2 regions of the Neobacillus sp. B24 genome follow, and region 1 is predicted to be linked to the other one. Evidence: a T-box and tRNA genes for the amino acid it is inferred to sense, from the RefSeq annotation. Region 1 holds a T-box; the other holds one or more tRNA genes.

The links. The T-box of region 1 lies ahead of tyrS (tyrosine--tRNA ligase). A T-box ahead of a tRNA ligase gene usually reads a tRNA of that ligase, here a tRNA-Tyr.
Region 2: it encodes a tRNA-Tyr, which carries the amino acid that the T-box ahead of tyrS (tyrosine--tRNA ligase) is inferred to sense. The anticodon was not compared.

What each region holds. Positions count from the first base shown of each region.
Region 1 covers NZ_AP035777.1:4,337,729-4,349,083, reverse strand. Annotated here, with positions in the region: gene ACZ43M_RS21600 (acetoin utilization protein AcuC) at 1-100, opposite strand, end outside; gene ACZ43M_RS21595 (acetoin utilization AcuB family protein) at 97-744, opposite strand; gene ACZ43M_RS21590 (GNAT family N-acetyltransferase) at 868-1,500, opposite strand; gene acsA (acetate--CoA ligase) at 1,706-3,424, shown strand; gene tyrS (tyrosine--tRNA ligase) at 4,029-5,282, opposite strand; T-box leader at 5,324-5,540, opposite strand; gene ACZ43M_RS21575 (transglycosylase domain-containing protein) at 5,684-8,443, shown strand; gene rpsD (30S ribosomal protein S4) at 8,536-9,138, opposite strand; gene ACZ43M_RS21565 (sensor domain-containing diguanylate cyclase) at 9,514-10,944, shown strand; gene megL (methionine gamma-lyase) at 11,038-11,355, shown strand, end outside.
Region 2 covers NZ_AP035777.1:3,572,127-3,583,481, reverse strand. Annotated here, with positions in the region: gene ACZ43M_RS17550 (DUF2515 family protein) at 1-828, shown strand, start outside; gene ACZ43M_RS17545 (CBO0543 family protein) at 797-1,210, shown strand; gene ACZ43M_RS17540 (peptidylprolyl isomerase) at 1,446-1,886, shown strand; gene xth (exodeoxyribonuclease III) at 2,304-3,056, shown strand; gene ACZ43M_RS17530 (hypothetical protein) at 3,101-3,238, opposite strand; rRNA gene ACZ43M_RS17525 (16S ribosomal RNA) at 3,606-5,155, shown strand; rRNA gene ACZ43M_RS17520 (23S ribosomal RNA) at 5,351-8,287, shown strand; tRNA gene ACZ43M_RS17515 (tRNA-Leu) at 8,495-8,578, shown strand; tRNA gene ACZ43M_RS17510 (tRNA-Gly) at 8,592-8,666, shown strand; tRNA gene ACZ43M_RS17505 (tRNA-Leu) at 8,672-8,760, shown strand; tRNA gene ACZ43M_RS17500 (tRNA-Met) at 8,799-8,875, shown strand; tRNA gene ACZ43M_RS17495 (tRNA-Ser) at 8,895-8,984, shown strand; tRNA gene ACZ43M_RS17490 (tRNA-Tyr) at 9,007-9,091, shown strand; tRNA gene ACZ43M_RS17485 (tRNA-Trp) at 9,095-9,165, shown strand; gene ACZ43M_RS17480 (NUDIX domain-containing protein) at 10,409-11,164, shown strand; gene mutM (DNA-formamidopyrimidine glycosylase) at 11,228-11,355, shown strand, end outside.

The sequences.
Region 1 (11,355 bases):
CGACGGTCAGTTTAAGCCGGAATTGATTAAACGGATGATGGCTGCTGAATTTGTAGTTCAACAAGTCTTCCGAGTAGATAAAGGCACAGCTGTCTTTCATATTGTCATCCCCGGAAGATTAGGCCATAAAACCTGATGACCAGCCTGTTTAAGGTCTTGAATTAGTCCGGTGGGATTCATCAGTTGAACCCGGAGGACGAGAATTTTGAATGCCTGATCCTGATTATCCGGGTAAACTAGCACACTAAGAATATTTGCATTCCGTTTGCGAATGATGTCCGCAACATGACTTAGCGCACCTGAAATATTCGGCACCCTTATTTCAATTTGGGATCCAGGCTGGTGGACACCTGTTAATTCAATCATTGTCCGTAATAAATCTGTTTCTGTAATAATACCCACTAGTTTTCTGTCATTTATGATTGGAATACAGCTGATTTTGTGTTCATAGAAAAGTGCTGCCGTCTCTTCAACAAAATCGAGAGGATGTCCAGTAATAACATCACGCTCCATTATTGTCTGCAGCGGCTTCTTTAAAATGTCAGGATGTTCATTTGCGTGAAAAATGGACGGGGTTGCTTCTCTTATTTTAGCAACCGTCACCAGTCCGACTAAATGCGAATCATGATTGATGACGGGAATATGGCGGATCTTCCTGATTTCCATTAAAGCCATTGCATCTGCAATTGTATCGGTTGGACTTAGTGTTGCCACATCCGTTTTCATGATTTCTTCCACAATCATTTGCAATCCCCTCGGTTCTAAAAAAATGTCTAGCTCAGCGCCTAGCCACTAAGGAAAGCTTTTAAGAAAATAGACTTCGCAGGAACAAGCTGGGCATGTTCCGAAGGCGCTTCCGCTTTTCTATTAATACATAAACCGGTTCATAAATCTTAGACGGTCAAATTTTTGGATTGACTCGGTATCAACGCGCTTACCAATTTTGGCCATAAGACAGTTGGCCGGGTGCGAGCAAATCTCGGGATCATCGGTTGCATACCATTCCAATCCCCCGGCATTCATCATTTTTTCCATGACTTTTCGATATTCCCAAACGTTTAATTTGGTCCCCTTTAAATCCCAATGCCAATAATACTCAGTTGTGATTATAAGGTAATCTTCCATGGCATCGTCCATCATGGACACAATCAGCAGGTTTTTCCCAACGGCGGAACCTCTGAACTTTGGGATCACCTCAATTGCTCCCAGCTCAATTAAATTATCCATTTTTCCCTCCGACCAACGTTCAAGCGGGTCTGGATAGAGAAAGGTAACATAGCCTACAATGGTATTTTGATGGCGGGCAATAATAATTCTTCCTTCCGCTAAATCGGCAATTCCAATCAGTGCTTGATGCTGCTGCATTGGCGGGCGGAAGGCAACGAGGTCTTCATGGAAATCATAGCTTGCCAGTTTATCTGGAGAAACAGGGCCCTCAATTAGTAGTTTCCCGTTAGGAGTCTTCAATTCCTTGGCATTATAGGTTTTTTTATGCTCCATTTGGTCACCCCTGGAAAAAATCTATAGTGGTATCAAATCTATTATACATGAATTTAGTCTGATTAAAGCGTTTTCACTAAATTTTCTTAAAATTCGCCTCACTATACAAGATTAATAGTTTTCTTCTAAAAATATATTTTTAAAATTGTGAATAGTTATTGTTTGTACTATAATAATCTTACAATACTGCAAAGGGGGAGATTGAATGAAAGTGGAAGCGTTACCAGTTGTGCAAGGGGAGCACAACCTAACGAATTACGAAGAGACTTACAAGAACTTTGACTGGAAAGAGACAGAAAAGGCTTTCTCTTGGAGTGAAACAGGTCTTGTCAACCTGGCATACGAAGCAATCGACCGCCATGTGAATACATTTCGAAAAAATAAGGTTGCCTTATATTATCGTGATGGATCGAGAAATGAAAAGTATACCTTCAAAGAAATGAAAGAACTGTCCAACAAAGCCGGGAATGTGTTAAAAAATTATGGTGATGTTGAAAAGGGTGACCGTGTCTTTATTTTTATGCCGCGTTCTCCTGAGCTTTACTTTACTGTTTTGGGGGCAATCAAGCTAGGGGCGATTGTTGGCCCGTTATTTGAAGCATTCATGGAAGGAGCCGTCAGGGACCGGTTACAAGACAGTGAAGCGAAAGTGTTAGTGACAACTCCTGAATTATTAGATCGAGTACCTGTTAAGGATCTTCCTGCGCTGAAAACTATTTTCCTTGTTGGAAAAAATGTCGAGGAACAAGGCACGTCCGTTAACTTTTTAGAAAAATTTGAAGCTGCAAGCAAAGAACTTAAGATTGAATGGGTGGAACGGACAGATGGATTGATTCTCCACTATACTTCTGGTTCCACCGGGAAGCCTAAAGGCGTTTTGCATGTACATAATGCAATGATTCAGCATTATCAAACAGCAAAATGGGTGCTTGATTTGAAAGAGGATGATGTATATTGGTGTACTGCTGACCCTGGCTGGGTGACGGGTACATCTTATGGCATTTTTGGTCCATGGCTAACCGGAACGTCCAATGTTATTATCGGCGGCCGCTTCAGTCCTGAAGCCTGGTACCAAATGATCGAAGATTTTGGCGTGACGGTTTGGTATAGTGCTCCAACCGCATTCCGGATGTTAATGGGCGCAGGAGACGAGCTAGTCAAAAAGTTTAATCTGAATAGCCTTCGCCACGTCTTAAGTGTCGGCGAGCCATTAAACCCTGAGGTTGTAAAATGGGGTGCAAAGGTATTTAACAAACGAATCCATGACAACTGGTGGATGACCGAAACTGGTGCACAATTAATCAGTAATTACCCATGTATGGAAATCAAGCCTGGCTCAATGGGCAAACCAATTCCAGGTGTTGTTGCAGCGATTGTCGATAACCAAGGCAATGAGCTTCCTCCATATCGAATGGGCAACCTGGCAATTAAAAAAGGCTGGCCATCGATGATGCATACAATCTGGAATAACCAGGAGAAATATGAATCTTACTTTATGCCTGGCGGTTGGTATGTATCAGGTGATTCGGCCTATATGGACGAAGACGGATACTTCTGGTTCCAAGGCCGTGTCGATGACGTCATTATGACGTCAGGCGAGCGTGTTGGACCGTTTGAAGTAGAAAGCAAGCTTGTGGAGCATCCAGCTGTTGCTGAAGCTGGCGTTATCGGAAAGCCGGACCCTGTCCGCGGGGAAATTATTAAGGCATTCGTGGCACTGCGTGATGGGTATGAGGCAACAGAAGAGTTGAAAGAAGAAATCAGACAGTTTGTCAAAAAAGGTCTTGCTGCTCATGCAGCACCACGTGAAATTGATTTCCGCGACAAGCTGCCAAAAACCCGCAGCGGTAAAATCATGCGCCGTGTGTTAAAGGCATGGGAATTGAACCTGCCGACCGGTGATTTATCTACAATGGAAGACTAATATTTAGTGGGAGTGGGAACACCCAAATCGTGTTTATTGCGGTTTGGGTGTTTTTTTATGATGATGAAGTTGAATTCACGCGTTTGTGTTCTTGAGGACAGTATCGCTTGAAAAACCAGAGGAAGCGGCCTCAATGAGCTTTATAGAGGACAGTTCCGGGTGAAAAATTAAGGGAAGTGTCTTCTATCGACCTTATAGAGGACACTTTTGGTTTAAAAATAGGCGGAACTGTCCTTAATGGGCCTGATAGAGGACAGTTTTTGCTCAAAAATCAATGAAAATGTCTTCAATCAACTTATTGGAGCAGTAGAAGGCGGATTTCGCTGCATCGACTACGCCAATGAGCCTTATTGGAGCAGTAGAAGGCGGATTTCGCTGCATCGACTACACCAATGAGCTTTATTGGAGCAGTAGAAGGCGGATTTCGCTGCATCGACTACGCCAATGAGCTTTATTGGAGCAGTGGAAGGTGGATTTCGCTGCATCGACTACGCCAATGGTCCTTATTGGAGCAGTAGAGTAAGGAAAACCCAGCGTCCACTACGCCAATCCTCCATAAAAAAAGGCTTTGGAAACTCCTTTCCAAAGCCATAATCCACAAAAATTAGTATTTAATTAACGTATACTTCTTTTTCCCTCGTCTAATAATTGTAAACTGTCCTTCGATGCGATCGGAATCCTGCAATACATAAGTTGAATCAGTGACTTTCTCACCATTTACCGTCACGGCACCATTCGTAATATCCTCACGGGCTTGGCGCTTCGATGGAGAAATTTTTGCCGCTACTAGCAGCTCAACCAAATCTGTTTCTCCTTGAGCCTCATATGAAGGGACATCCTTAAAGCCCTGTTTGATTTCAGCAGCAGATAAACTGCGGACATCCCCGCTAAATAACGCCTGTGAAATCTTGATAGCCTGCTGCAGTGCTTCCTCGCCATGAATCAAACGAGTCATCTCCTCAGCCAGCGCTTTTTGCGCCTTGCGCAGATGCGGCTCTTCCTGAACACTTCCTTCTAATCCCTCTATTTCCTCATGTGAAAGGAATGTAAATAGTTTTAAGTATTTTACCACATCGGCATCTGCTGTGTTAATCCAAAACTGGTAGAACTCATATGGAGTTGTCTTTTCTGGATCAAGCCATATAGCCCCGCCTTCCGATTTACCGAACTTTGTTCCATCGGATTTCGTTACAAGCGGAATCGTCATCCCAAACGCTTTTGTCTCTTCCTCGTGCATTTTCCGAATCAATTCAAGGCCAGAGGTAATATTTCCCCATTGGTCGCTGCCGCCAATTTGCATTTTACAGTTATGGTGATCATATAAGTGATTGAAATCCATTGCTTGTAAAATTGTGTAGGTAAACTCGGTAAACGATATTCCTGTTTCAAGCCGGGATGCAATCGTGTCCTTGGCGAGCAGGTAGTTAACACCGATATGCTTGCCGATGTCACGCAAGAACGCTATCACGCTCATCGAGTTGGTCCAATCATAGTTATTAACCATTATAGCGCCATTTTCACCTTCAAAATCAAAAATCGCTTCTAATTGTCTTTTAATCCCCTCGGCATTTTTCAGAACATCTTCAATTGTCAGCAGCTTGCGTTCCTCACTTTTTCCGCTTGGGTCACCAATCATTCCTGTTGCGCCGCCAACTAATACAATCGGGCGATGTCCATGCTGCTGGAATCTCCTTAATGTCAGAAATGGCACTAAATGGCCGATGTGGAGACTGTCAGCAGTTGGATCTGTTCCGCAGTATAAGGAGATTTTTTCGTTATCTAAAAGGTTTTTTAACCCTTCTTCATCTGTTTGCTGATAAATAATACCTCGCCATTTCAAATCCTCTAATAAATTCATTTTCAAAACCTCCAATAAAAAATAAAAACGCCCCTGCAAATTGCAGGGACGTAATACATACGCGGTACCACCCAGCTTGAGGATAACTCCTCCAACTTGATAAAAATAACGGTTTCAACCGGTCTCCGCTACTCATTTTTCGCAGAGAAAGCTCGAGGATGTAATTCATTCTTCTATATGTGACAGCTTGCACCGGACGCTGCCTCTCTTCATAACAGGGATAGAAGAACTACAATTGGTTCCCTTCAAAGCTTTTAAGAAATTTAATTTAATAATATTTCTATCATATATTAAGACTAAAGTCAAACGCCAAATGGAAAATTTAGAAAATTGTAGAACGTTGTCAATTTTCACCGCTTCCATATGCTATAATTGTAGGTGATTTTATAAGAGGTGATGCTATGAATGAAAAATGGCAAGATTGGCTGGAAAAAGCCAAATCCGTCTTAAATTTAATTACCCATAAACGAACTGTAAAAGGAGCCCGAATTACCTATTCAGTTGTGTGGAATTTATTTCTCCTTGTTTTAACAGTTTTCATTTTGGGAGGCGCCTTTGCATCAGGGGTTGGTGCAGGTTATTTTGCTTCCTTGGTTAAAGACGAACCGGTCCGTTCCTACAATAGCATGAAAAAGGATATTTATAATTATACAGAGACTTCGGAATTATATTTTGCTAATGATGTTTATTTAGGAAAACTCAGGACAGATTTGGAACGGGAAGAAGTGAAGCTTGACCAGGTATCGGATAACCTTATTAATGCAGTAGTCGCTACCGAGGATGAATACTTTTATCAGCATAAAGGGGTTGTTCCAAAAGCAGTATTCCGTGCTCTTTTTCAGGAAGTAACCAACGCCTCGGTTCAATCGGGCGGCAGTACCTTGACCCAGCAATTAATTAAGAACCAAATCCTCACCAATGAGGTTTCGTTTCAGCGAAAGGCAAACGAAATTTTACTGGCGCTTCGCTTGGAGAAATTCTTCGATAAAAAGGAAATCCTCGAAGCATATTTAAATGTTTCAACCTTTGGACGAAACGCTTCTGGACGGAACATTGCTGGAGTCCAAGCAGCTGCCAAAGGGATCTTTGGAAAAACAGCAGCGGAACTTTCACTGCCGCAGGCTGCTTTCATTGCAGGTTTGCCGCAAAGTCCATTCGGTTATACACCATTTACAAGAGATGGACAAGTGAAAACGAACCTTGAGCCTGGTATCACCCGGATGAAAACAGTGCTTAAACGGATGTTTGATGGCGGGTATATTAATGAAACACAATATCAAGAGGGATTAGCCTATGATATTACCAAGGATTTTACGAAGCCGACTGCCAATCCGCTTGATAACTATCCATGGCTTACATTTGAAGTCGAAAAGCGGGCCATCGATGTTCTCACGACAGTATTAGCGAAGAATGATGGCTATTCTGAAAAAGACTTGAAAGAGGATGAAAGTCTTTTTTATAAGTATAAAGGATTAGCCAGTCAAAATTTGCGCCAAAACGGGTATCAAATTCATACAACGATTGATAAAGAAATATACGATGTCCATCAAGTGGTAAAGGATAATTACCGGAATTATGGACCGGAAAAACCGGAGCAAAAGAAAGACCCGGATACTGGTGAAATGATTACGGTGAAGGAGCCTGTCGAGGTTGGTGCCGAACTGATTGAAAATAAAACCGGTAGGATCATCAGCTTTGTTGGTGGAAGGGATTACAACAAACAGCAGCTGAACCATGCAACGAGCGCAGTACGCTCGAATGCTTCCACTATGAAGCCGCTGCTTGTTTATGGTCCAGCGATTGAACTGGGGAAAGCTTCACCAGGTACTCCACTGCCAAACGTAGCATTGAATTTTATTCCGGGTAGAGCAAAGCCATGGCCCCAAAACTATGATTTCCGCTACAGCGGGTTGGTTTCCGCACGATATGCGCTTGCGAAGTCGTATAACGTGCCGGCGGTTAAGTTATACTCGGAAATCATTGATCAAAAACCGGCGAAATATCTTGAGAAAATGGGGTTCACCTCACTTCGGAAAGATGATTACACAACCTTGGCCGCTGCGCTTGGTTCTTTGGCAAACGGCGTCACGGTAGAGGAAAATACTAACGCCTTTGCAACCTATGCCAATGGCGGAAAATTTATCGATGCGTACATGATTGAAAAAATTGTTGATAGTAACGGCAAAATCGTCTACCAGCATGAGGTTAAGCCGGTAGACGTGTTCAAACCGCAAACAGCTTATTTGACCCTTGATATGATGCGGGATGTCATCAATTCGGGAACAGCTGCCGGAATCAAGAGCAGACTTGCTTTTAGCTCTGATTGGGCCGGTAAAACCGGTACAGGAAATGATTATAAGGATTCATGGTTCGTGGCAATGAACCCGAATGTAACTCTCGGAATCTGGACAGGATATGATACACCGAAATCACTGAAGATCTCCGGGATGTCCTACAGTCAACGGACAAATAATCTCTGGGCAGAGTTAATGAATGCAGCCTATAAAATTAAGCCGGATTTAGTTGCTCCAAAAGAGAGTTTTGCGATGCCAGAGGGCATCGTCAAGCGCAGTTATTGTGCGGTATCGGGAATGCTTCCATCCGCTGCCTGCACAAAGGCTGGATTAGTTGAAAGTGACTATTTTAATATAAAAGATGTACCGACTAAGGTAGATGACAGCTTAATTGAAGGATCATATGTAAGTATTGGGGACAAACGATATCTGGCACTGGATTCAACCCCAAAAGAATTTACCCAACCGGGAATGATCTTAAATCCTGACTTTGTCGAAAGATTGGTAGGGAAGGATTTTAAAAATATTAGCCAGTTGATTCCGAATCGGGAACGTTGGGGGAAAATTCTTGTCTCTAGTTCCAAGATGAGCGATAACGGCAAGAACCCGGATGGTGTAAGTTTAACAGTATCAGGAAATACACTAACTTGGTCAGCCTCCCCTGATAAGGATGTCGTAGGTTACCGTGTCTACCAAGGGAGTCTCATTTCAAACAAAGTAGCAAGCATTACCGCCGGCTCCAGTTTGGCGTATAATGCGATAAACGGAACTTATTATGTTACGGCAGTCGACATTGCCGGGAAAGAATCTGCTCCATCCAACATTGTTGAGGTAGGGACTGGGTCTGAGGCTGTAATACCGCAATAAAAGAGTAACCGCACCGAAATTTTACGGTGCGGTTATTTTTTTATTAACAAAAGAAAAACCTCGGAAACAAGTTTCCGAGGTTTTTGTAACGATTATCTTGAGTAGAACTCAACGATGAATGTTTCGTTAATTTCAGCAGGTAATTCAGAACGCTCAGGTAAGCGAGTGAAAGTACCTTCTAATTTGTCAGCATCGAAAGTTAAATAATCAGGTACGAAGTTATTTACTTCGATTGCTTCTTTGATAACATCAAGGTTGCGTGACTTTTCACGAACGCTGATTGTTTGGCCAGGAAGTACACGGTATGATGGGATATCTACGCGAGACCCATTCACTAAAATGTGACCGTGGTTAACTAACTGACGTGCTGCACGACGAGTGCGAGCAAGACCTAAACGGTAAACAAGGTTGTCAAGGCGAGATTCAAGAAGAATCATGAAGTTTTCGCCGTGAACGCCGCTCATTTTGCCTGCTTTAACGAACAGGTTACGGAATTGGCGCTCGTTAACGCCATACATATGACGAAGCTTTTGCTTCTCTTGCAATTGCAATCCGTATTCAGAAAGCTTTTTGCGTTGGTTTGGACCATGTGGTCCTGGAGCGTAAGGACGCTTTTCTAATTCTTTACCTGTGCCGCTTAGAGAGATTCCAAGACGACGGGATAATTTCCAGCTTGGGCCGGTATAACGAGCCATGAAAGACTCCTCCTCTATTGTTTTTATTTTGTAAAATAAAAACCGCAGGAACATCCATTATAGCCATTTCGTTTTCATGCACCATCGCCCTAGCAGCAGAGGGTTACTCGATGCACCATCGCAAGAGTTACTTGTGAGGAACAAAATGAACGTATTAAAGTTGTCCACGTAGGCTGCAATATTTTACACAAAAAGTATTATATAATTTTTATACCTATTTAGTCAAGAATGTTTTTTGAATAAGAAATTGTGTAGCGATAAATATTAATTAATTTCAACTTTTATCTTCCAATTATACCCTAAATATAACTATAATTAGGATGTAATGTATATTTTTTGTAATGAGATGATTGATGCATATTAGGTGGAGATGACATGAATGTTGATGAGAAAGAACTTCGATTTCAACTAGAAAAATATAAAACATTATATCAAATATCGGAAAAACTTCACGCATTAATGAAAACGGAGCATGTACTAAGTGAATTATTTACGATACTGCGAGAAATCTATCCGAATCTTGACTATTATTTACTGCTTTCACAAGAAACTTATAGCCATAGTGACCTTCCAATTATGGAGTTTGATGATGACAGTGAAAATGTAACGGCAGTAAATGCTTATGTTTCAGGGAATTATCAAATCGAACAAGCACCGATGTCTAACCATTCCATTCTTTATGCCCCGTTAAAGGGAAAACAGGGGGTACACGGGGTCCTGCAGGTCATTGCACCAAATTCCTCGGAATTTCCTGAACATGAGATTGAATATCTTTTGTTATTGGCAAACAGTACAGGCAGCGCTTTTGAAAATGCCCGAAGCTATCAACAATCACAGCAACTTGTGGCCAATTTAACATTGCTGAATGAAACGTCCCAACGTTTAAATTCAAACATGCGATTATCAGAAACAATGACGTATATAACAGAACAAATTCAATCCCTATTTGATGCCCAGGAAATAGGTTATTTTCTGGTTTCTGAAGATCAAGTAAAAGTGAAAGTACTCCCCGGTTCAACCCCTTACTTTTTTTCGAAACAGGCACGCGTTTATTCCAATTACATAAAAGAAAAACTTCTTCATGAAAAAGATTCACTATTTTTTAGTGACATTAGTTTGAATCCAATAAAAAATGTAAAAAGCTTTCATTCAATTATGGCCATACCGCTGATTCGAAATGGGCTTGTTAGAGGCTTCGTTGTCGTCATGCACGAAGAGCCTTACTTCTTTTCGTTTGAATCCTTTCAGCTGTTACAGTCCTTGGCTCAAAATTCTTCGTTGGCGCTAATTAATACGATGCTGCGTGAGGAATTAAAGAAGATGGTGATCACCGATCATTTGACAAGATTGCATTCCCGAAATTACCTGGACGAGAAAATTGAGCAATCTATGAAAAAGGATATCGAAGGTTGCTTTATCCTGATTGATATTGACAATTTTAAAAAAATTAATGATACGCATGGCCATCAGGTTGGAGATAAATTGTTGATTCAAGTAGGCGGGATTATCAAATCTTACATCCGAAAAAATGATATTGGCGCACGCTGGGGTGGAGAGGAGTTGGCTATTTATTTGCCGAGAATCCCTTTAAGTGCCGGGGCGGAAATCGCCAGCAGGTTAGTAAAGGCAGTTGCCCATAATTCTATGCCTAAAATAACCATCTCATGTGGTGTATCTTATTGGCATAAAGACCAGCTTGATTCGTATCAGGCATTATTTAAACGTGCCGATGATGCACTTTATATGGCCAAGGGTACGGGGAAAAACAAGGTGGTAACGCAAGGTGACAATATAATGGCTGGATAAAGGACACTCATGATTCTATGGGTGTCTTTGTTTAAGCCGTTATCATATACTATATAAATTTGGGAGCGTTTACACTTGGGAGGAGAGGTTCATTTGGGAAAAAAGAATGCTCGGTTTGAAACAGAAGTGATTCATGCTGGTTATCAGAACGAGGAGCATCAAGGAAGTTTGGTACCGCCTATCTATCAAGCCTCCACCTTTACATTTCAAACTGCTGAGCTAGGGGAAAAGCGTTTTGCCGGACTGGAACAGGGCTATATTTACTCGCGTTTGGGCAATCCGACAGTAAAAGTTTTACAAGAAAGAATGGCTGTTCTCGAAAAAGGGGAGTCTGCCCTCGCGTTTTCATCTGGGATGGCGGCAGTCAGTGCGGTATTAGTCCAATTAACGAAGTCAGGAGATCATATTCTC
Region 2 (11,355 bases), 770 kb from region 1:
CTAATGTCCAAAAAGGACCAGCAAACGTTTTTCGCATTTTTAGAACGAGGCAATTGGCTGATATTTCAAGATGTTTATCCGCAATTTCTTCTATATGAGGAGAGTCTGAAACAGAATAAACCGTTGTTTTATTTATTGTCTCATGTTAATGTATCCACTTTTATGGAGACGATTTGGCATCATTTTTGGAGAAATCGTGACCCTTATATTCTCTGTATGGCGATGGTGGTCAATGAACAAAGTTATCTAGAACAAAGGGTTGTCCAAAATCAATTTTATCAGAAAAAAGTATTGAACAAGCTTGAATTTGTGCTGCAGGATTTGCTTTCTTTTAATCACATTCTGTTTCCTTTTGGCAAGGAAGGTTTAAGAGGTCAGACCCTGCATCATTTTGAATCATTGCATGAACGAATTTTACTTGGAAGGAGGTTATATTTTGTCCTGTTAAACAATAAGGATTTTCTAAGTCAAGTTGTTGCCTGGGCCAAAGAGCATCCTCATACAGGCTCAAGAAAGGATTACTGGCCCCATTTATTTAATGATGTGAATCAAGGGACACCCGGTTTTTCCTATCCGCTTCGTTTAAAAGCATGCAAACTGCGTAAAGGAGCAAGGAAATTTTATAGTCCGAAGCTTGAACATACTTGGAAGAATGTAGATCAGCCAGAGGCGGAACGTGGAGATTGGTTTCATGATCTGAAAGTTGTGGAATATTTGGTTGAAATAATCGAAAATGTAGATGGAGAGATTACTAATGAATATTGTAAAACACTTGAACGACTCGAGGTTGCCGCCCTTGCGAAAAAAACAATTAACTTTGTGGAATAAGCGTTATTTCGCCTGTGCTTTGTTGGCCGTAATTTTGGGGACATTTCTTGATCATTATTTTGTTTCGAAGGGTATCTATGAATTCCCAATCAGGCCGATGCCTGAGGTCGTCTCCTTCAATATTGGGTTTACTTGTATTGTACTGCCGGTTTTCGTTGTCTCGATTTTGCATTTGATTGTACAGGTTAATAAATGGGGAAGAGTAGGAATAATCCTGTTCGTCAGCCTGCTGATGCCGATTTTTGAGAAATTTGCCGAAGAACTCGGGCTTTTTCGGCATTCTGAACAGTGGCAGCATATTTATACGTTTTTTGGTTATTTGCTATTCTGGACGGTGATTTATGGCTTTTATCGCTTTCTTGAAAAATGGGGGCTTAAATGAAGAAAAGCCGAGACATATTTGTCCCGGCTTTTTGTCATGTCAACGAGAATTGACACCACGTACCCCTTCCGTCCGTACAGTGGTTAAGTGTCCCGCAACAAGCGAATGTTCGGAAGGGGTAAGTATAGTGTAACACGAGGACAGTAGAAATATAAATGGGCAAATGTGCCAGACTTTCTTTTCTGTTTTGAAAAGTGTATGATAAAGATGATTTTTTACATAAGGAGTGTTAGAAATGGCTAAAAAAGGATACATAGTAATGGAAAACGGCGAAAAAATCGAGTTTGATTTATTCCCGAACGAAGCACCAGGGACTGTAGAGAACTTTGAAAAATTGGCAAACTCAGGATTCTACGATGGGGTTGTTTTCCACCGTGTTATTCCTGGATTCGTTTCACAAGGCGGAGATCCGACTGGAACAGGAATGGGCGGACCAGGTTATACAATCAAGTGTGAGACAGCAGGAAACCCACATAAACATGTTCCTGGGTCACTTTCCATGGCACATGCAGGCAGAGATACTGGCGGAAGCCAATTCTTCATCGTCCATGAATCCCAGCCTCATTTAAATGGTGTTCACACTGTTTTTGGCCAAGTAACATCTGGTTTAGAAACTGCCAAAAACATGAGAAATGGTGACAAGATGGTTGAAGTAAAGGTATTTGATGTAGAATAATACACGTTAGAGGGCTGATTAGGCTCTCTTTTTTTATGGAATTTTATCCTTGTATTAGCTAGTGAAACATAGGGAGAAAATACCTTCAATAAGAAACTCGGAGGTATTTTATGAACAGATTTGCTTTGCTCATCCCGCTACTTCTAATGTTTCATGGTGATACATCTGCTAAAGAGTCACAACCCATGAATCTCCGTGCAGCCATTATTAGTAGGGGTATTTCAGTCGATGGACGAAATTTAAAAAACGGAAAATTAAGATTGTTCCAGTTTCCCAACTCTATGAAGGGCAATTGATTGAAAAGAATTTTATTCCATATTAACTACTACTGCAAATTACTTTATATTATTTGTCTCACCTGTTAAAATGACAGCTATTAATTAGAAATAAATTGTAAGTAGGGGAGAGTTAAATACAGTGAAGTTGGTTTCTTGGAATGTAAACGGGCTGAGGGCCTGTGTGAATAAAGGTTTTTTAGATTATTTTCATGAGGTGGATGCAGATATTTTCTGTGTTCAGGAAACAAAGCTGCAAGAGGGGCAAATCAATTTGGACTTGGAGGGGTATTATCAATATTGGAACTATGCCGTAAAGAAAGGCTATTCCGGTACGGCTGTTTTCACCAAAATTGAGCCTATCTCGGTAAAATACGGACTAGCGGGAGAAGAGTCAGAACAAGAAGGAAGAATTCTTACCCTTGAGTTTGCTGATTTTTATCTAGTTAACGTATATACCCCAAACTCACAAAGGGATTTGGCAAGATTAGGCTATCGTCTGGAGTGGGAGGACCGAATCCTTCATTATCTTCAAGAATTGGATGCTATAAAGCCGGTTGTCCTTTGCGGGGACCTGAATGTTGCTCATAGAGAAGTTGACCTGAGAAATGCTAAATCAAATGTAGGCAATTCCGGTTTTACTGATGAAGAACGTGGGAAAATGACAACACTCCTTGAATCCGGGTTTATCGATACTTACCGGCATTTTTATCCGGAAAAAGAGGGTGCCTACACCTGGTGGAGTTACATGAACAAGGTCCGTGAGCGGAACATTGGCTGGCGTATTGATTATTTTATTGTCTCTGAAGGCCTGCGTGAACGATTAAAGAATGCGGACATACATTGCGATATCATGGGCAGCGATCATTGTCCGGTTGTGTTGGAAATGCAATAAATAGATTAAACCCTTTGCCCGAAATGAAGGCAAAGGGTTTTTGATTAAATTTCATTAAGTGCGGTGCCTATCTCATCAAATTCAGCAGTTTGATTACTTTCAACTGTACTTTCCAATTGCTCTTGGGAAGTTGAAGTAACCAAATCTTTTTCTTCATCCTTTTTGTCTTGATAAAAATTCATCCTTTTGCAGCTCCTTTTTAAAGAAAAAATATCTAAAATATTTTTTCCTATTAATAAGGAATCTAAACCGTTTTTGTTTTCTGTAGCAAAAAAAATAGCAGTTGACGAATAGTAAAATGGGTAGTATTATTATCAATGTCGCTGCTGCGAGACCGTTGCTGCTTCAGTTGAAAAGTTGTAAAACTCGTAAGATAGTTGACAACAAATTAACACTATGTTAATATAATAAAGGTCGCTTCTTGATAGATTAGTAGATGACATTATGATAGTTCTTTGAAAACTAAACAAACAAAAACGTCAACAATAAAATTATTCATTCCTAACGGAATGAAGCCAACGTAACTTTTATGAGCTAATCAACTCATCTCTTTTGGAGAGTTTGATCCTGGCTCAGGACGAACGCTGGCGGCGTGCCTAATACATGCAAGTCGAGCGAATCAATAGGAGCTTGCTCCTGTTGGTTAGCGGCGGACGGGTGAGTAACACGTGGGCAACCTGCCTGTAAGACTGGGATAACACCGGGAAACCGGTGCTAATACCGGATAATTCTTATCAACACATGTTGGTAAGCTGAAAGTCGGTTTACGCTGACACTTACAGATGGGCCCGCGGCGCATTAGCTAGTTGGTGAGGTAACGGCTCACCAAGGCGACGATGCGTAGCCGACCTGAGAGGGTGATCGGCCACACTGGGACTGAGACACGGCCCAGACTCCTACGGGAGGCAGCAGTAGGGAATCTTCCACAATGGACGAAAGTCTGATGGAGCAACGCCGCGTGAGCGAAGAAGGCCTTCGGGTCGTAAAGCTCTGTTGTCAGGGAAGAACAAGTATCGGAGTAACTGCCGGTACCTTGACGGTACCTGACCAGAAAGCCACGGCTAACTACGTGCCAGCAGCCGCGGTAATACGTAGGTGGCAAGCGTTGTCCGGAATTATTGGGCGTAAAGCGCGCGCAGGCGGTCCTTTAAGTCTGATGTGAAAGCCCACGGCTCAACCGTGGAGGGTCATTGGAAACTGGGGGACTTGAGTGCAGAAGAGGAAAGCGGAATTCCACGTGTAGCGGTGAAATGCGTAGAGATGTGGAGGAACACCAGTGGCGAAGGCGGCTTTCTGGTCTGTAACTGACGCTGAGGCGCGAAAGCGTGGGGAGCAAACAGGATTAGATACCCTGGTAGTCCACGCCGTAAACGATGAGTGCTAAGTGTTAGGGGGTTTCCGCCCCTTAGTGCTGCAGCTAACGCATTAAGCACTCCGCCTGGGGAGTACGGCCGCAAGGCTGAAACTCAAAGGAATTGACGGGGGCCCGCACAAGCGGTGGAGCATGTGGTTTAATTCGAAGCAACGCGAAGAACCTTACCAGGTCTTGACATCCTCTGACACTCCTAGAGATAGGACTTTCCCCTTCGGGGGACAGAGTGACAGGTGGTGCATGGTTGTCGTCAGCTCGTGTCGTGAGATGTTGGGTTAAGTCCCGCAACGAGCGCAACCCTTGATCTTAGTTGCCAGCATTTAGTTGGGCACTCTAAGGTGACTGCCGGTGACAAACCGGAGGAAGGTGGGGATGACGTCAAATCATCATGCCCCTTATGACCTGGGCTACACACGTGCTACAATGGATGGTACAAAGGGCTGCAAAACCGCGAGGTTGAGCCAATCCCATAAAACCATTCTCAGTTCGGATTGCAGGCTGCAACTCGCCTGCATGAAGCCGGAATCGCTAGTAATCGCGGATCAGCATGCCGCGGTGAATACGTTCCCGGGCCTTGTACACACCGCCCGTCACACCACGAGAGTTTGTAACACCCGAAGTCGGTGGGGTAACCGTAAGGAGCCAGCCGCCTAAGGTGGGACAGATGATTGGGGTGAAGTCGTAACAAGGTAGCCGTATCGGAAGGTGCGGCTGGATCACCTCCTTTCTAAGGAATAGTTAGTCCTTACGGACTAATAAAACGTTGATTGTTTTCTGTTTGTTTAGTTTTGAGGGAATTATTCTCTCGAAACTTTTTTGTTCCTTGAAAACTAGATAATCGTAAGAAGAAGTAACCAAGTAAAAACCGAGTGATCGCCATTTTAGTTTTTCTCTCTAATGAATGTTAGAGTAAAACCTTTTAGGTTAAGTTAGAAAGGGCGCACGGTGGATGCCTTGGCACTAGGAGCCGATGAAGGACGGGACTAACACCGATATGCTTCGGGGAGCTGTAAGTAAGCTTTGATCCGGAGATTTCCGAATGGGGGAACCCACTGCTCGTAATGGAGCAGTATCTTTACCTGAATACATAGGGTATGGAAGGCAGACCCGGGGAACTGAAACATCTAAGTACCCGGAGGAAGAGAAAGCAAACGCGATTCCCTGAGTAGCGGCGAGCGAAACGGGAACAGCCCAAACCGAAAGGCTTGCCTTTCGGGGTTGTAGGACACTCAACATGGAGTTACAAAGGAACGGGGTAAATGAAGCGGCCTGGAAAGGCCAGCCGTAGAAGGTAAAAGCCCTGTAGTTGAAACTTCGTTCCCTCCTGAGTGGATCCTGAGTACGGCCGGACACGTGAAATCCGGTCGGAAGCAGGGAGGACCATCTCCCAAGGCTAAATACTCCCTAGTGACCGATAGTGAACCAGTACCGTGAGGGAAAGGTGAAAAGCACCCCGGAAGGGGAGTGAAATAGTACCTGAAACCGTGTGCCTACAAGTAGTCAAAGCCCATTCATGGGTAATGGCGTGCCTTTTGTAGAATGAACCGGCGAGTTACGATTACATGCGAGGTTAAGTTGAAAAGACGGAGCCGCAGCGAAAGCGAGTCTGAATAGGGCGTCATAGTATGTAGTCGTAGACCCGAAACCAGGTGATCTACCCATGTCCAGGGTGAAGTCCAGGTAACACTGGATGGAGGCCCGAACCCACGCACGTTGAAAAGTGCGGGGATGAGGTGTGGGTAGCGGAGAAATTCCAATCGAACTTGGAGATAGCTGGTTCTCTCCGAAATAGCTTTAGGGCTAGCCTCACGTAGTAAGAGTCTTGGAGGTAGAGCACTGTTTGGACTAGGGGCCCTCATCGGGTTACCGAATTCAGACAAACTCCGAATGCCAATGACTTATCCGTGGGAGTCAGACTGCGAGTGATAAGATCCGTAGTCAAAAGGGAAACAGCCCAGACCACCAGCTAAGGTCCCAAAGTATACGTTAAGTGGAAAAGGATGTGGAGTTGCTTAGACAACCAGGATGTTGGCTTAGAAGCAGCCACCATTTAAAGAGTGCGTAATAGCTCACTGGTCGAGTGACTCTGCGCCGAAAATGTACCGGGGCTAAACGTATCACCGAAGCTGTGGGTGGACACCGTCTGGTGTCCGCGGTAGGAGAGCGTTCTAAGGGCGTTGAAGCTAGACCGTAAGGACTGGTGGAGCGCTTAGAAGTGAGAATGCCGGTATGAGTAGCGAAAGACGGGTGAGAATCCCGTCCACCGTATGCCTAAGGTTTCCTGAGGAAGGCTCGTCCGCTCAGGGTTAGTCGGGACCTAAGCCGAGGCCGAAAGGCGTAGGCGATGGACAACAGGTTGATATTCCTGTACCACCTCTTTATCGTTTGAGTGATGGGGGGACGCAGGAGGATAGGGTAAGCGCGCTGCTGGTTATGCGCGTGTAAGCAGTTAGGCTGAGAAGTAGGAAAATCCGCTTCTCGCAAAGGCTGAGCTGTGATGCCGAGGGAAATATAGTACCGAAGTTCCTGATTCCACACTGCCAAGAAAAGCCTCTAGCGATGATATTAGGTGCCCGTACCGCAAACCGACACAGATAGGCGGGGAGAGAATCCTAAGGTGAGCGAGAGAACTCTCGTTAAGGAACTCGGCAAAATGACCCCGTAACTTCGGGAGAAGGGGTGCTCATTACGGTGAATAGCTGTGATGAGCCGCAGTGAATAGGCCCAGGCGACTGTTTAGCAAAAACACAGGTCTCTGCGAAGCCGCAAGGCGAAGTATAGGGGCTGACGCCTGCCCGGTGCTGGAAGGTTAAGAGGAGGGGTTAGCGTAAGCGAAGCTCTGAATCGAAGCCCCAGTAAACGGCGGCCGTAACTATAACGGTCCTAAGGTAGCGAAATTCCTTGTCGGGTAAGTTCCGACCCGCACGAAAGGCGTAACGATCTGGGCACTGTCTCAACGAGAGACTCGGTGAAATTATAGTACCTGTGAAGATGCAGGTTACCCGCGACAGGACGGAAAGACCCCGTGGAGCTTTACTGTAGCCTGATATTGAATTTTGGTACAGCTTGTACAGGATAGGTAGGAGCCTGAGAAGCCGGAGCGCCAGCTTCGGTGGAGGCGTCGGTGGGATACTACCCTGGCTGTATTGAAATTCTAACCCGCACCCCTGATCGGGGTGGGAGACAGTGTCAGGTGGGCAGTTTGACTGGGGCGGTCGCCTCCCAAAGAGTAACGGAGGCGCCCAAAGGTTCCCTCAGAATGGTTGGAAATCATTCGTAGAGTGTAAAGGCACAAGGGAGCTTGACTGCGAGACCTACAAGTCGAGCAGGGACGAAAGTCGGGCTTAGTGATCCGGTGGTTCCGCATGGAAGGGCCATCGCTCAACGGATAAAAGCTACCCCGGGGATAACAGGCTTATCTCCCCCAAGAGTCCACATCGACGGGGAGGTTTGGCACCTCGATGTCGGCTCATCGCATCCTGGGGCTGTAGTCGGTCCCAAGGGTTGGGCTGTTCGCCCATTAAAGCGGTACGCGAGCTGGGTTCAGAACGTCGTGAGACAGTTCGGTCCCTATCCGTCGTGGGCGCAGGAAATTTGAGAGGAGCTGTCCTTAGTACGAGAGGACCGGGATGGACGCACCGCTGGTGTACCAGTTGTCTTGCCAAAGGCATCGCTGGGTAGCTATGTGCGGACGGGATAAGTGCTGAAAGCATCTAAGCATGAAGCCCCCCTCAAGATGAGATTTCCCATAGCGTCAAGCTAGTAAGATCCCTGAAAGATGATCAGGTTGATAGGTCAGAGGTGGAAGCGTGGTGACATGTGGAGCTGACTGATACTAATCGATCGAGGACTTAACCAAATAGAAAAGCGGAGGCGACTGTCCAACTCGACAGACGTTGGAGGGCCGGCACGGCAAATCCCGATTTTGGATTTGTTGGGACGGACCGAATCGGCCGAGAAGTTAGGAGCCGAAGCTAGACAAGTCATAATGATTATTCGGTTTACGAATACTTCTTCTGCATTATCTAGTTTTGAGGGAATGAAACCTCTAATTAATTTAATATTTGCGGGTGTGGCGGAATCGGCAGACGCGCTAGATTCAGGTTCTAGTGGTAGTAATACCGTATGGGTTCAAGTCCCTTCACCCGCATCAATTTGATATTGCGGAAGTAGTTCAGTGGTAGAACACCACCTTGCCAAGGTGGGGGTCGCGGGTTCGAATCCCGTCTTCCGCTCCATATTTGCCGGGGTGGCGGAACTGGCAGACGCACAGGACTTAAAATCCTGCGGTAGGTGACTACCGTACCGGTTCGATTCCGGTCCTCGGCACCATTTCTCTAACGAGAAATAACTCAGCATTTATTATATTTGGCGGTGTAGCTCAGCTGGCTAGAGCGTACGGTTCATACCCGTAAGGTCGGGGGTTCGATCCCCTCCGCCGCTACCAACTTTATAAGTTGTAAATTGGAGGAATACCCAAGTCCGGCTGAAGGGATCGGTCTTGAAAACCGACAGGCGGGTTAAACCGCGCGGGGGTTCGAATCCCTCTTCCTCCGTATTTCTTTTATGCTAAAAACTGGTGGGGTAGCGAAGTGGCTAAACGCGGCGGACTGTAAATCCGCTCCCTCTGGGTTCGGCGGTTCGAATCCGTCCCCCACCACCATTTAGGGGCATAGTTTAAAGGTAGAACTAAGGTCTCCAAAACCTTCAGTGTGGGTTCGATTCCTACTGCCCCTGTCCTAACATATACGTCTTTCTCATCAATGAGAAAGGCGTTTTTGTTGTTTTTGGTAGATCACTATTCTTTACAAACCTTATCCTAGAAATACCACCCCTTTTGCTGTCCTATAAAGTGTTCATAAGACACTAAAGCCCGTATATTCTAGTTCGTGTCGCACTCTATAAGGCGTTCATAGCCTGATTTTACCAGTACCACTAGAAAATCAAGATCTACGGTGAAAATAAAGGCTGTATTTACCCATACCAATAGAAAATCCAGTTCCGCGGTAAAAATAGAGGCGTGATTTTACCCGTACCAATAGAAAATCCAGCTCTACGGTAAAAATAAAGGCCTGATTTTACCCGTACCAACAGAAAATCCAGGTCTGCGGTAAAAAAGAAGACATGATTTTACCTGGACCAATAGAAAATCCAGGTCTGCGGTAAAAAAGAAGGCCTGATTTTACCCGTACCAATAGAAAATCCAGCTCTACGGTAAAAATAAAGGCCTGATTTTACCCGTACCAATAGAAAATCCAGGTCCGCGGTAAAAAAGAAGGCCTGATTTTACCCGTACTAACAGAAAATCCAGGTCTGCGGTAAAAAAGAAGGCATGATTTTACCCGTACCAATAGAAAATCCAGCTCTACGGTAAAAATAAAGGCATGATTTTACCCGTACCAACAGAAAATCTAGGCCCACGGTAAAAAAGAAGGCCTGATTTTACCCGTACCAATAGAAAATCCAGCTCTACGGTAAAAATAAAGGCCTGATTTTACCCGTACCAACAGAAAATCTAGGCCCACGGTAAAAAAGAAGGCCTGATTTTAGCCGTACCAATCAAAAACAAAGCCCACGGTAAAAATGATGATGGGACACGTTGTCACTGATATTCCACCTCGTAGAGTTCAATAAAGCATTTATATGACGCATAGCACCACATAATCCATCCTGACGCGCACTATGAAGCAGCCATAAGACGCAAAGCCCAGGATATACCACCTCGATGCGCTTTATGAAGCGTTCATAAGACGAGTAGCCTTGGATATCCCCCTTCAACACGCTCTATGAAGCACTCATAAGACGCGCAGCCCCTCGATACTCCATCCATCCCGACGCGCTCTATGAAGAGTTCATAAGATGCGTAACCTCAAATTTTCCCCCTCAATACGCTCTATTCATTTCCAAAGGAACAAATCTAAAAGAAATCCATAAGATAGAGTAAGTGTGCTTGTACCTTATTATGAAAAGGGGAAGACCATTGCTTTATTTAAAAGAAACCTACACGATCCACCCGAATACCGAAAACGAATGCAGTGAGTTTTTTAAAGAATATTATGTTCCGGTGCATTTGAAAAATGGAGCAATACTGATCGGGTGCTGGCTGACAGGTCAAAAAAATGAGTTCATTATTATTTGGGCGTATCCAAGTTATCAGGAATACGAGAGTATTACCAAGAGAGTCTTACAAGATCAAATGTACCAACAAATGAAAGAACAGTTACAAAAAGTGGCCAAGCATTTTTTAGATAAAAAAACAGAAGAATTACATTCATTGGGAGCAATTGTGCCCGCTAAACAGCAAGTCTCAGTCAGTGGCTATATCACAAATGAGAACGAGGAAACCTTATTGGTTAAAACCTACTGGAGAGATGATACATGGGAACTGCCTGGCGGTGGGGTGGATGAGGGAGAAACCTTAGACAGGGCATTGTATCGGGAGATTTTTGAGGAGACTGGTATAGTGGTAAAGTTAATTGGTGTAACAGGTGTTTATTCAAATGGAAATACCATTTCAATTGTCTTCCGAGGGAAATGTATCGGCGGAAACCTGACAACGTCTAACGAAACCAAAGAAGTTCAATTTGTTAAACTTAATCCTACAAATGTGTCACACTATATCAAACGAGGAAAGTTTGTTCCGCGAGTATTAGATGGTATGAATGGAATGTATGCACCATATGAATCATTTAAAATCCGTCCCTATGAACTTATAGAACGTTTCCAAGGGAAATAAACACAAATTTCATGAAAACCCCCAGTTAGGTGAAACTAAGAAAAAACGTTGGGGGGAGTCTTCTTGCCTGAACTGCCGGAAATGGAAAATTATAAATTGCTGTTGAATCAAAAAATTGCTGGCCGCTCGGTCACGGATATTCAAATTAACCGGGAAAAATCAGTTAATTTGAATCCCGAGCTATTTAGAAA